Regions from separate parts of the Streptomyces sp. HUAS 31 genome, predicted to be linked through region 2. Evidence: riboswitches for the same ligand, from Rfam matches in the RefSeq annotation. Region 2 holds a riboswitch; each other region holds the start of a gene.
What was found. A riboswitch is a leader RNA that binds a small molecule or an ion and turns the genes downstream of it on or off. The one in region 2 is predicted to bind cobalamin.
Positions count from the first base shown of each region.

Region 1: it holds a riboswitch for cobalamin, as region 2 does, so the genes downstream of both, PGH47_RS12765 (prenyltransferase/squalene oxidase repeat-containing protein) here and PGH47_RS34555 ((2Fe-2S) ferredoxin domain-containing protein) in region 2, are expected to answer to the same signal.
Region 3: it holds a riboswitch for cobalamin, as region 2 does, so the genes downstream of both, PGH47_RS28360 (ribonucleoside-diphosphate reductase subunit alpha) here and PGH47_RS34555 ((2Fe-2S) ferredoxin domain-containing protein) in region 2, are expected to answer to the same signal.

Region 1 covers NZ_CP116353.1:2,893,178-2,896,443, forward strand. The annotation lists gene PGH47_RS12760 (alpha/beta fold hydrolase) at 13-933, opposite strand; adenosylcobalamin-variant (AdoCbl-variant) riboswitch at 1,515-1,609, shown strand; gene PGH47_RS12765 (prenyltransferase/squalene oxidase repeat-containing protein) at 1,734-2,951, shown strand; gene PGH47_RS12770 (SCO2322 family protein) at 2,948-3,266, shown strand, end outside.
Region 2 covers NZ_CP116353.1:7,803,571-7,806,836, reverse strand. The annotation lists gene PGH47_RS34560 (gamma-glutamyltransferase family protein) at 1-1,429, opposite strand, end outside; gene PGH47_RS34555 ((2Fe-2S) ferredoxin domain-containing protein) at 1,482-1,898, opposite strand; cobalamin riboswitch at 1,961-2,135, opposite strand; gene PGH47_RS34550 (short-chain fatty acyl-CoA regulator family protein) at 2,150-3,266, opposite strand, start outside.
Region 3 covers NZ_CP116353.1:6,338,764-6,342,029, forward strand. The annotation lists gene PGH47_RS28360 (ribonucleoside-diphosphate reductase subunit alpha) at 1-2,047, opposite strand, end outside; cobalamin riboswitch at 2,173-2,309, opposite strand; gene PGH47_RS28365 (GNAT family N-acetyltransferase) at 2,362-2,868, opposite strand; gene PGH47_RS28370 (ATP-binding protein) at 3,025-3,266, shown strand, end outside.

The DNA.
Region 1 (3,266 bases), 4.9 Mb from region 2:
CGAGCACATCCGCTACACGGCGGCCCCGAAGCGCTCGCGAGCACGGTCGCGAAGCCAAGCGAGTATTTCCGGTACGGCCGGCAGCGCGGCGAAGTGAGCCGCCCCTGGCTTCAGCACGGCAGTCGCTGAGGGAATGCGTTCGGCAAGCCATCGGAAGTGACCGACGGGCGAGAAGGTGTCGTGCTCACCGTGCCAAAGCAGCAGCGGGACTTCGACGATCTTGCCCGGCTCAAAGCCCCAGTCCCGTCGGAAGGACAGCACGTCGTCGAGCCAGCCGAACGAGGAGCGCACCACACTGGTCTCGTAGTTGGCGAGGAGCAGGCCGCGGATCCCACCGTGTCCCACCACAGCCTTGTCTGCCGTGGGCATCTCCGGAGTCAGTAACCCCAGCAGTGACTCCGGCTTGTCACGAATGGCATCCGCGTTGCTGGCCAGGTTGGCCTTGAGCTTTTCCAGGCACTCCTCGGAACCATCGCGGAGAGCCGCTCGGGCGGCCTTGTAGGCGATGACGTTGGACGGGGCCATCCCCTCGAACCATTCGAGCCCGTCCGCATCGGGAGGAGCGATGCTGACCAGAACGGCAGCACTGGCGACTCTGTCCGGAAGCAGCGCCGCACACGCCAACGCATGCGGCCCGCCACCAGAACGGCCCAGCACGGAAAACGGTCCAAGATTCAACTGGTCGGCGATGGCCGCCACATCCGCGGCGGCGTGACGCACAGCGCGGCCTTTTAACCGCTGCGACTCCCCGTACCCCGGCCGGTCGTAGGAGATGAGCCGGATGCCCAGCTTGTAGAGAACGCTGGTCCGTGGACGCGGACCGACCCTGCTGCCCGGAGTGCCATGCAGCAAGAACACCGGGTGGCCCTTCGGGTCCCCCGACGTCTCGAAGAAGAGCAGCCTGCCATCGCCGCTCTTGACACTTCCCAACACCAGGTGTGCCTCCCGTCGCCAGCGCCGCGGCCGCCCGGAGCAGGACCCAGAGAATCAGCATCCCGCCCGTCAGAGCGCCAGTCGACACACAAACCAGCCGTCATTCGCGACGGACCAAGGGTTTTCCGTAAGACGCAATGCCACGGGGTGACGGTTGCGCGTCCCGCAGGCCGCTCGCACCGACCAAACGGTAGAGGATTCCCACCCTCCGGCAGGTCATTCCAGCCACACCGATAGCCATTCGGCGCAAAATCCATGTTTGGTTTGACACTTCTGTGATCGCAACGCCCAAGGGCGGCGATCACGCGGTCCGAGGGCAGTACCCACATGATGGAGCCACTCGACACGCCTCGCATCCTGACGTCGGCCGATACCGATCCGTCCGCGAGGAAGAGCCGATGCCCCGGCCGGGATCATGCACACGCCCACCATGAAGCTCGGCAACCCCTGCAACATCCATGGGCGAAATCCAGCCGAACCGGCCACCCTCGACCTCGCTCGGCACCGGACCGCCTCCGCCGCCCCCAGCCCCCTCTCGCCCCCCACCTACCCCCGGGTAGAGTGTCGCCGTCGTCATCACACCCGTACGTGGGAAAGCCGGTGCAAATCCGGCGCTGACCCGCAACCGTGAACCGGTCGTCGTCGAAGGCCGGTGAGCCGGATCGCCGCGTACGGGAAGTGACCGGCTCACGTGCCCCGGCAGTCCGCCGGAGTGCGGCACCGTCGAGGTATACGGAGCCGAGCCGCCGGGGTCTCCCCTGTGCTGCCCGGTTCCCCTTAGGGAAGGGCACCCGCCGATCATGTACGTCCGTCGCAGCGCCGCGGTCCTGGCCGCCGCCGTCGTGATCGGCGCGGCCGCGCCGGCCATAGCCGCCGACTCCTCCCCCTCGGCCTCGCCGAAGCCCACGTACCCCGCCGAGCTGTACGGCACCACCGATCCCACCTACGACGGCGTCTGGCGGCAGTCCCTCGCGATGCTCGCTCAGAACACCGTCGGGGTGAAGCCCGCCCCGAAGGCCGTGGACTGGCTGCTCACGCAGCAGTGCGCGAACGGGGCCTTCGCGCCCTACCGTGCCGACGCCGGCGCCGACTGCGACGCCAAGACCCTCGTCGACACCAACAACACGGCCGCCGCCGTCCAGGCGCTGGTCGCGCTCGGCGGGCACGACGCCGCCGTCTCCAAGGCCGTGACCTGGCTGAAGTCCGTCCAGAACAAGGACGGCGGCTGGGGATACATGCCGGGCGGGGCCAGCGACACCAACTCCACGTCCGTGGTGATCGGTGCGCTCACCACTGCCGGGGAGAAGCCGGCGGACGTACGCAAGGACGGGAAGACGGCCTACGACGCCCTCAACGAGCTCGCCCTGCCCTGCAAGGACGACGACGGCGGCGCCTTCGCCTTCCAGCCCGACAAGAAGGGCAAACTGCTCGCCAACGCCGACGCCACCGCGGCCGGCGTCCTCGGCTCGCTCGGCAAGGGCCTCGTCGTGAGCCCCGGCAAGGACGCGCCCGCCGCGGACTGCACCGACGGCGGCTACCCGTCCTCGCAGCAGGCCGCCGTCAACGGCGCCGCCTACCTCACCGACGCCCTCGCCAAGGACGGCCACCTCACCTCCACCCTCCCCGGCGCCGAGGACCAGCCCGACTACGGCAACACCGCCGACGCGGTCGTCGCGCTGGCCGCTCTCTCCGGTGCCGACGCCGCCGAGAAGCCGCTGCGCTGGCTGGAGCAGAACTCCGCGAAGTGGGCGAAGCAGAGCGGCCCGGCCGCCTACGCCCAGCTGATCCTCGCCGCCCACGCCACCGGCGCCGACCCCCGCGACTTCGGCGGCGCCGACCTGGTGAAGCAGCTCAACGCCACCGGCCCCGCACCGCAGGCCGCGACGAAGGCCACGAACGAGGAGAAGACCAAGGACGACAGTCCCTTCGGGGTCTGGTGGTACGTCGGCATCTTCCTCGTCGTCGGCATCGGCATCGGCTTCCTGCTGAGCGGCCGCAAGAAGGGCCCCCAGGCGTGATCCGCCGCGTGCTCGCCCCGCTCCTGGCCGCGCTGGTCCTGCTGACCGGCGCGGCCCAGGGCGCGCAGGCGGCCGGCTACCGCTACTGGTCCTTCTGGGAGCGCCAGGGCGACACGTGGGTCTACGCCACCCAGGGCCCCTCCCTCGCCCGCCCCTCCGACGGTGACGTCCAGGGCTTCCGGTTCGCCGTGAGCGAGGACTCGAAGGACGCGACACAGCCCAGGGGCGCGGCCGAGTTCGCGGTGATCTGCGCCAGGACGCCCGCCGAGGACGGCAAGAAGCGAATCGCCCTGGTCATCGACTTCGGTACGGCGG
Region 2 (3,266 bases):
AGGGCGTGAGGGTGGTGCGGGGCCGCCGGCCGGGCGTCAGGGAGTTCGGCAGGCCCTCCTCCAGCCAGGTCATCTGGAGCCGGGTGCCGAGCGGGAAGCCCAGCTCGGGCACGACCGGGTTGGACTGGAGCCAGCCGCCGCTGGGGGTCGCCGCGATCATGTTGCCCCAGCGGTCGACGACGTCGATGTGGCAGGTGTCTCCCCGGGTCCCGCCGTCGGCGGCGACATCGGGCTCGCCCGGCACCGGGGACGTGGGGCTCTTGGCGACGGTCGGCTCCCCGGCGCCCGGCGCGACCGAGCCGGGCCGGGCGGCGGCCGCCACGCGCGCGTGGGCGCACAGTCGCGGGTCACGCCCGCCGGGGCTGCCGGGCCGCAGCTCGTGCGAGGCCTTCTCACCGATCAGCTCCCGCCGGGCGGCGTTGTACTCGTCCGACAGCAGGTCGGTCAGCGGCACCTCGGCCGCGTCGCCGTACCAGGCCTCCCGGTCGGCCATGGCCAGCTTGCAGCCCTCGATCAGCAGGTGGACGTAGTCGGCGGACCCGTACCGCGGCAGCTCGGGCGGGAGCAGCGCGAGCTGCTGGAGGAGGACGGGGCCCTGGCTCCAGGGGCCGGCCTTGCACACGGTCCAGCCGTTCCAGTCGTACGTCGCCGGCGCCTCGTAGGTCGCGGACCAGCCGGCGAGGTCGGCGGCCGTGAGCGTGCCGGAGTGCCGCTCACCGCTGGTGTCCATGGTCGGGCGGCCGGCCTGCCGTACGAGGGCCTCGGCGATGAAGCCGGAGCGCCACACCGCGCGCGCGGCCTCGATCTGGGCGATGCGGTCGCCGGCGTCCGCGACCTCGTCGAGCAGACGCTTCCAGGTGGCGGCGAGGGCGGGGTTGCGGAACGGCTCCCCGGGGCGGGGCGCCCGGCCGCCCGGCAGATACACCTCGGCCGACGAGGTCCACTCCGTCTCGAACAGCTCCCGCACGGTCTCCACGGTCTCGCCGACCCGCTCCACGGGCGCGTGCCCGTGCTCGGCGTACTCGACGGCGTACCGCAGCACCTCCGCGAGCGGCTGGGTCCCGTGGTCCCGCAGCAGCAGCATCCAGGCGTCGAAGGCGCCGGGCACGGCGGCGGCCAGCGGCCCGGTCCCCGGCACCAGCTCCAGTCCGAGTTCCCGGTAGTGCGCGACGGTGGCCCCGGCCGGCGCCGGCCCCTGCCCGCACAGCACCCGTACCTCGCCGCCCGCCGGGGCGAGAAGGATCGGCACCTCGCCGGCCGGGCCGTTCAGGTGCGGCTCGACCACGTGCAGCACGAACGCGCCCGCCACGGCGGCGTCGTACGCGTTGCCCCCGCGCTCCAGCACGGCCATCGCGGACTGCGAGGCGAGCCAGTGCGTGGAGGACACCATGCCGAAGGTGCCCTGAAGGGTGGGACGGGTGGTGAACATCGGGTCTCTCACCTCGCTGTCGCGCGGATCGGTCCTTCCGATCTTCAGGCACTCACTGTTCGGGCTTCAACCTTTTGGCGTCCGCGGCCCGCCGGGGCGGTGTGAAGGTGTAGAGGTCGAGCACGTCGGGGCAGGGCGCGACGCCGGGGCCGCCGGCCCGGACCCAGGTGATGATGTCCTCGGTGGCGTCGGGGTCGTTGACGAGGCCGAGCCAGACGGGGCGGGCGCCGGCCGCGCGGGCGGCGGCGGACGGCTGGACGACGATCACGTTGGCGTGTTCGCACACGTCGAGGCAGTCGGAGACGCGCACGGGCACATTGTCGGCGAGGCGCGCGGTCTGCTGCGCGTGGTCGACCCCGGTCACCTTCGGGGTGCCGCAGCAGCAGTCCCGGCAGACGACGACACGGCAGGGCGCGGGCGCGGCGGTGGGTGCCGGGGGTTCGGTGGGCGCGGGACGGGAGGGGAGCACGGGCCTGCCTCGGGTGTCGGGGCTCGTACGCGGAGCCTGGCCTACGGACGTCCTCCCCGCCCGGGGGCGCGGAGGTGCCAGCAGGTCTTCGGACTCGGGTTCGTCCGGTCGGGGCGCCTTCCCGGTCTCCCAGTGGCGCGTGCCCCGCCCGTCCCCCTCACCGCTGCGCGTCAGTTCCGGATTCGCACCGGATTCCCTGGCCTCGGATGTGGCTCGACTGGCCCGCCGAGGCTATCAACTCCTCGTGCCGCTCAACTCGTGCGCCCGGTCACGGGGTACGGCACGAAGGTGCTGGTGTTCTCGTCGATGCGCAGGGTCCGCCCGAGGGGCGGCGTGGCCCGCTGCGGGCAGTCGAGGCGTTCGCACACGCGGCAGCCCATGCCGATCGGGGTGGCGGCCAAGGGGCTGGTGAGGTCGAGGCCGTCGGAGTAGACGAGGCGGTGGGCGTGCCGGATCTCGCAGCCGAGGCCGATGGCGTACGTCTTGCCGGGCTCGCCCCAGCCGCCGCGGTGCCGGGTGACCGCGCGGGCGGCCCACAAGTACCTTTGCCCGTCCGGCATTTCGGCGACCTGTACATGGATCCGGCCGGGCGCGGCGAACGCCTCGTAGACGTTCCACAGCGGGCAGGTGCCGCCGCCCCGGGAGAAGTGGAACCCGGTCGCGGACTGCCGCTTGGACATGTTGCCGGCCCGGTCGACCCGCACGAAGGAGAAGGGCACTCCGCGCAGGCGCGGGCGCTGGAGGGTGCTGAGCCGGTGGCAGACGGTCTCGTAGCCGAGGCCGTGGCGGTCGGTGAGCCGCTCGATGTCGTAGCGGACCTCCTCGGCCGCCGCGTGGAAGGCGGTGTACGGCAACACCAGTGCGGCGGCGAAGTAGTTGGCGACGCCGATGCGGGCCAGGGTGTGGGCGGGCGAGCCGGCCGGGAAGTCCTCGGCGGCGTGCCGGTCCAGTTCGCCGGCGTGCTCCAGCAGCGCGAGCTGGGTCGCCATGCGGAAGGCCCGCTGGCCGGGGCGCAGTCGGGTCGACAGGTGGAGGGTGCGGGTCGACGCGTCGTAGTGGTGGAGCCGGTCGCCGGAGCCGGTGGGCGGGCGGTTCCCCCGGGCCTCGGCCTCTCGGACGGCGTGGGTGTCGGCGAGGCGGATCCCGTGGGCGTCGGCCAGGCGGGCGGTCAGGGCCCGGAGGACCTCGCCGGGCCGGATGCCGATCCGCTCGGCGAGCTGCTCGGCCGCGAGGTCGGTGTCGTGGAGGTAGTTCCGGCGGCGGTAGAAGAAGTCGCGGATCTCCTCGTGCGGCGAGCGGGGTGCCGCGTCGGCGGTGTCGCGGCCGTCGGGCCCCGCGAGCCGCTCGGACAGCAGTTGGTTGCGGCGG
Region 3 (3,266 bases), 1.5 Mb from region 2:
CGTCCGCCGGGATCCAGGCGAAGTCCTGCACCGAGCCGTTGGCCTCGCGCAGCGCCTCGCGGGTGCGGGCGTCCCAGACGCCCAGCGCCTTCAACTCGTCGACCAGGTAGGAGTTGACCTGGAGGAACTCGCCGGAGAGCGTCTCGCGCTTGAACAGGTTGGACACCTGCGGCTCGATGCACTCGTAGACACCGGCGATGGAGGCGATGGTGGCGGTCGGCGCGATGGCGAGCAGCAGGCTGTTGCGCAGGCCCGTTGTCGTGATCCGCTCGCGCAGCGCCGCCCAGCGCTCCGGCCAGGTGAGCTCGACGCCGTAGTGGTCGGGGTGCAGCACACCCTGGGCGGTACGGGTCTTCTCCCAGGCCGGCAGCGGTCCGCTGCGCTCGGCGAGGTCGGCGGACGCCTCGTACGCGGCGAGCATGATCCGCTCGGCGATGCGCGTGGAGAGCTCTTTCGCCTCGGCCGAGTCGAACGGCAGCCGCAGCTTGAAGAAGACGTCCTGGAGGCCCATCGCGCCAAGGCCCACCGGCCGCCACTTGGCGTTGGAGCGGCCCGCCTGCTCGGTCGGGTAGAAGTTGATGTCGACGACTCGGTCGAGGAAGGTGACGGCCGTGCGGACCGTCTCGTCCAGGCGCTCCCAGTCGATCTCGCCGCCGGTCACGAAGGCGCCGAGGTTGACCGAACCCAGGTTGCAGACCGCCGTCTCGCCGTCGTCGGTGACCTCCAGGATCTCCGTGCAGAGGTTGGAGGAGTGCACGACATGGCCCGGCAGGGCCGTCTGGTTGGCGGTGCGGTTGGCGGCGTCCTTGAAGGTCATCCAGCCGTTGCCGGTCTGCGCGAGGGTGCGCATCATGCGGCCGTACAGATCGCGGGCCGGGATGGTCTTGCGCGCGAGCCCTCGCTCCTCGGCCTTGCGGTAGGCCGCGTCGAACTCCTCGCCCCACAGGTCGACCAGCTCGGGCACGTCGGCGGGGGAGAACAGGGACCACTGGGCATCGGCGTTGACCCGGCGCATGAACTCGTCCGGGATCCAGTGCGCGAGGTTCAGGTTGTGCGTACGGCGGGCGTCCTCACCGGTGTTGTCCCGCAGCTCCAGGAACTCCTCGATGTCGGAGTGCCAGGTCTCCAGGTAGACCGCGGCCGCGCCCTTGCGCCGGCCGCCCTGGTTCACGGCGGCGACCGAGGCGTCCAGCGTCTTCAGGAACGGGACGATGCCGTTGGAGTGCCCGTTGGTGCCGCGGATCAGCGAACCCCGGGAGCGGATGCGGGAGTACGACAGGCCGATGCCGCCGGCGTGCTTCGACAGGCGGGCGACCTGGTGGTAGCGGTCGTAGATGGAGTCGAGCTCGTCCTTGGGGGAGTCCAGGAGGTAGCAGGACGACATCTGGGGGTGCCGGGTGCCGGAGTTGAAGAGCGTGGGGGAGGACGGCAGGTAGTCGAGGCGGCTCATCAGGCCGTAGAGCGCGGCGACTTCGTCGACGGAGCGGGTGGTGTCGTCCTCGGCGAGACCGGCGGCGACACGCAGCATGAAGTGCTGGGGCGTCTCGATCACCTTGCGGGTGATGGGGTGCCGCAGCAGGTACCGGCTGTGCAGGGTGCGCAGGCCGAAGTAGCCGAAACGGTCGTCGGCGGCCGTGTCGACCAGGGCGTCCAGGCGGGCCGCGTGCAGACGCGCGAACTCGGCCGTGCGGTCGGCGATGAGGCCCTCGCGGTGGCCGACCGCGACCGACTCGGTGAAGGACGTCACACCCTGCGAGGCGGCCTCGGCGGCGATGGAGATGGTCAGCAGCCGGGCGGCGAGCCTGCTGTAGGCGGGGTCCTCGGAGATGAGACCGGCCGCCGCCTCGGTGGCCAGCTCGCGCAGCTCCGCCTCGTCGGCCCGGGCGGACCGGCCGCGCAGCGCGGCGGCGGCGACCCGGCCGGGGTCGGCGTCGGGGAGGTCGGCGGTCAGCTCGGCCAGGAGCCGCAGCAACGCGGTTCCGGGGGCGTCCGCGTCGGTCGGGACCGATGGGACGACTGAGGCCGGATCTGCTGGCGCGATGGTCACGTGGGGGCTCTCCCTCGCTCGGCACGGGGGCCTTGCGGAGGGCAGGGGGCAGCACACGAGCGCACGCGGCGTCGCGTCCACCGGCCCATTCCACGAGGCCCGGACGTCAGGGCGCACCGGCCGGTCGGCCGGGCGCGCTGTCGGCAGGTCCTCGGACTGACTCCTGTGCACAACTGTGGGAACAGACATGCACAAGTACACCGTTGCGGGACAGTTCCGGATTCGCACCGGATTCCCCTGCGGCGACAGCGAGCATGAGCATACATCTTGTGCTCACCCGCCACGCCACCCCCAGATGTTGTGTCGCGCTGGTTTCAGAGCGTCAACTCATAGGTGAGGAGAGTGATGTCGACGAGCTGCGGGATCGGATTCCAGTCCCGCTCGGGTGTACGAACGAAACCCAGCCGTTCGTAGATGCGGTGGGCGCCGTGCATGGTGCGCTGGGTCGACAGGACGATCCGTACGCAGCCCTCCGTGGCCCGGGCGCGGTCGACGCAGGCGCGGACGAGGGCCTCGCCGGCGCCGCGTCCGCGGCCCGCCCGGTCGACGGCGAGCATCCGGATCTCGGCCTCGCCGGAGCGCGCGATGTCGGCCATGGGGCCGCCGCTCGGCACGAAGGTCACCCCGCCCAGCAGCCGGCCGTCCGCGACGGCCACGAGCACCTCGGCGGCGGCCGCGCGCTTGGCCACGTCCCTGAGCTCGCCGAGGTACTCGTCGCTCTCGCCGAAGTCGAGGAGTCCGTCGTGGAGATAGGCCCGGGCGGTGATCTCGCCGAGCGCGTCGAACTCGTCGGGTTCCGCCGGGCGGATCGCGATGTCCATGGGCCCGAGTCTGCCGGACGGCCGGGTGGGCGGGCCCGGGGTTTTCCGCCGAGGGCCGCCGGGTTGCGGGGAGTTCCGGGAGTGCTTCCATGGAGATAGGTGTCGGCGCCCCGCGGTCGCTCCGTTTCGAGAGCCGTTCTCGGAAGGAGACGAACGATGACGAGGGTCGTCGGCAGTCCGCCCGGCAAGAAGCGGCCGCGCAACGCGCCGATGGCGACGCTGGCTCCGAGGCGGGCGGCCGACCGGGTCAGACAGGGGTTCGTGGGCCACCGGCACAAGATGGCGATCCGCCTGGAGGCACGCGGTGGAACCGCCCGCCCCAAGAAGTGGCGCCGGTGGTTCACCTACACCAACGTCACCCGGGCCATCTGGACGGTGGCCGCGCTGGCCGTGCTCGC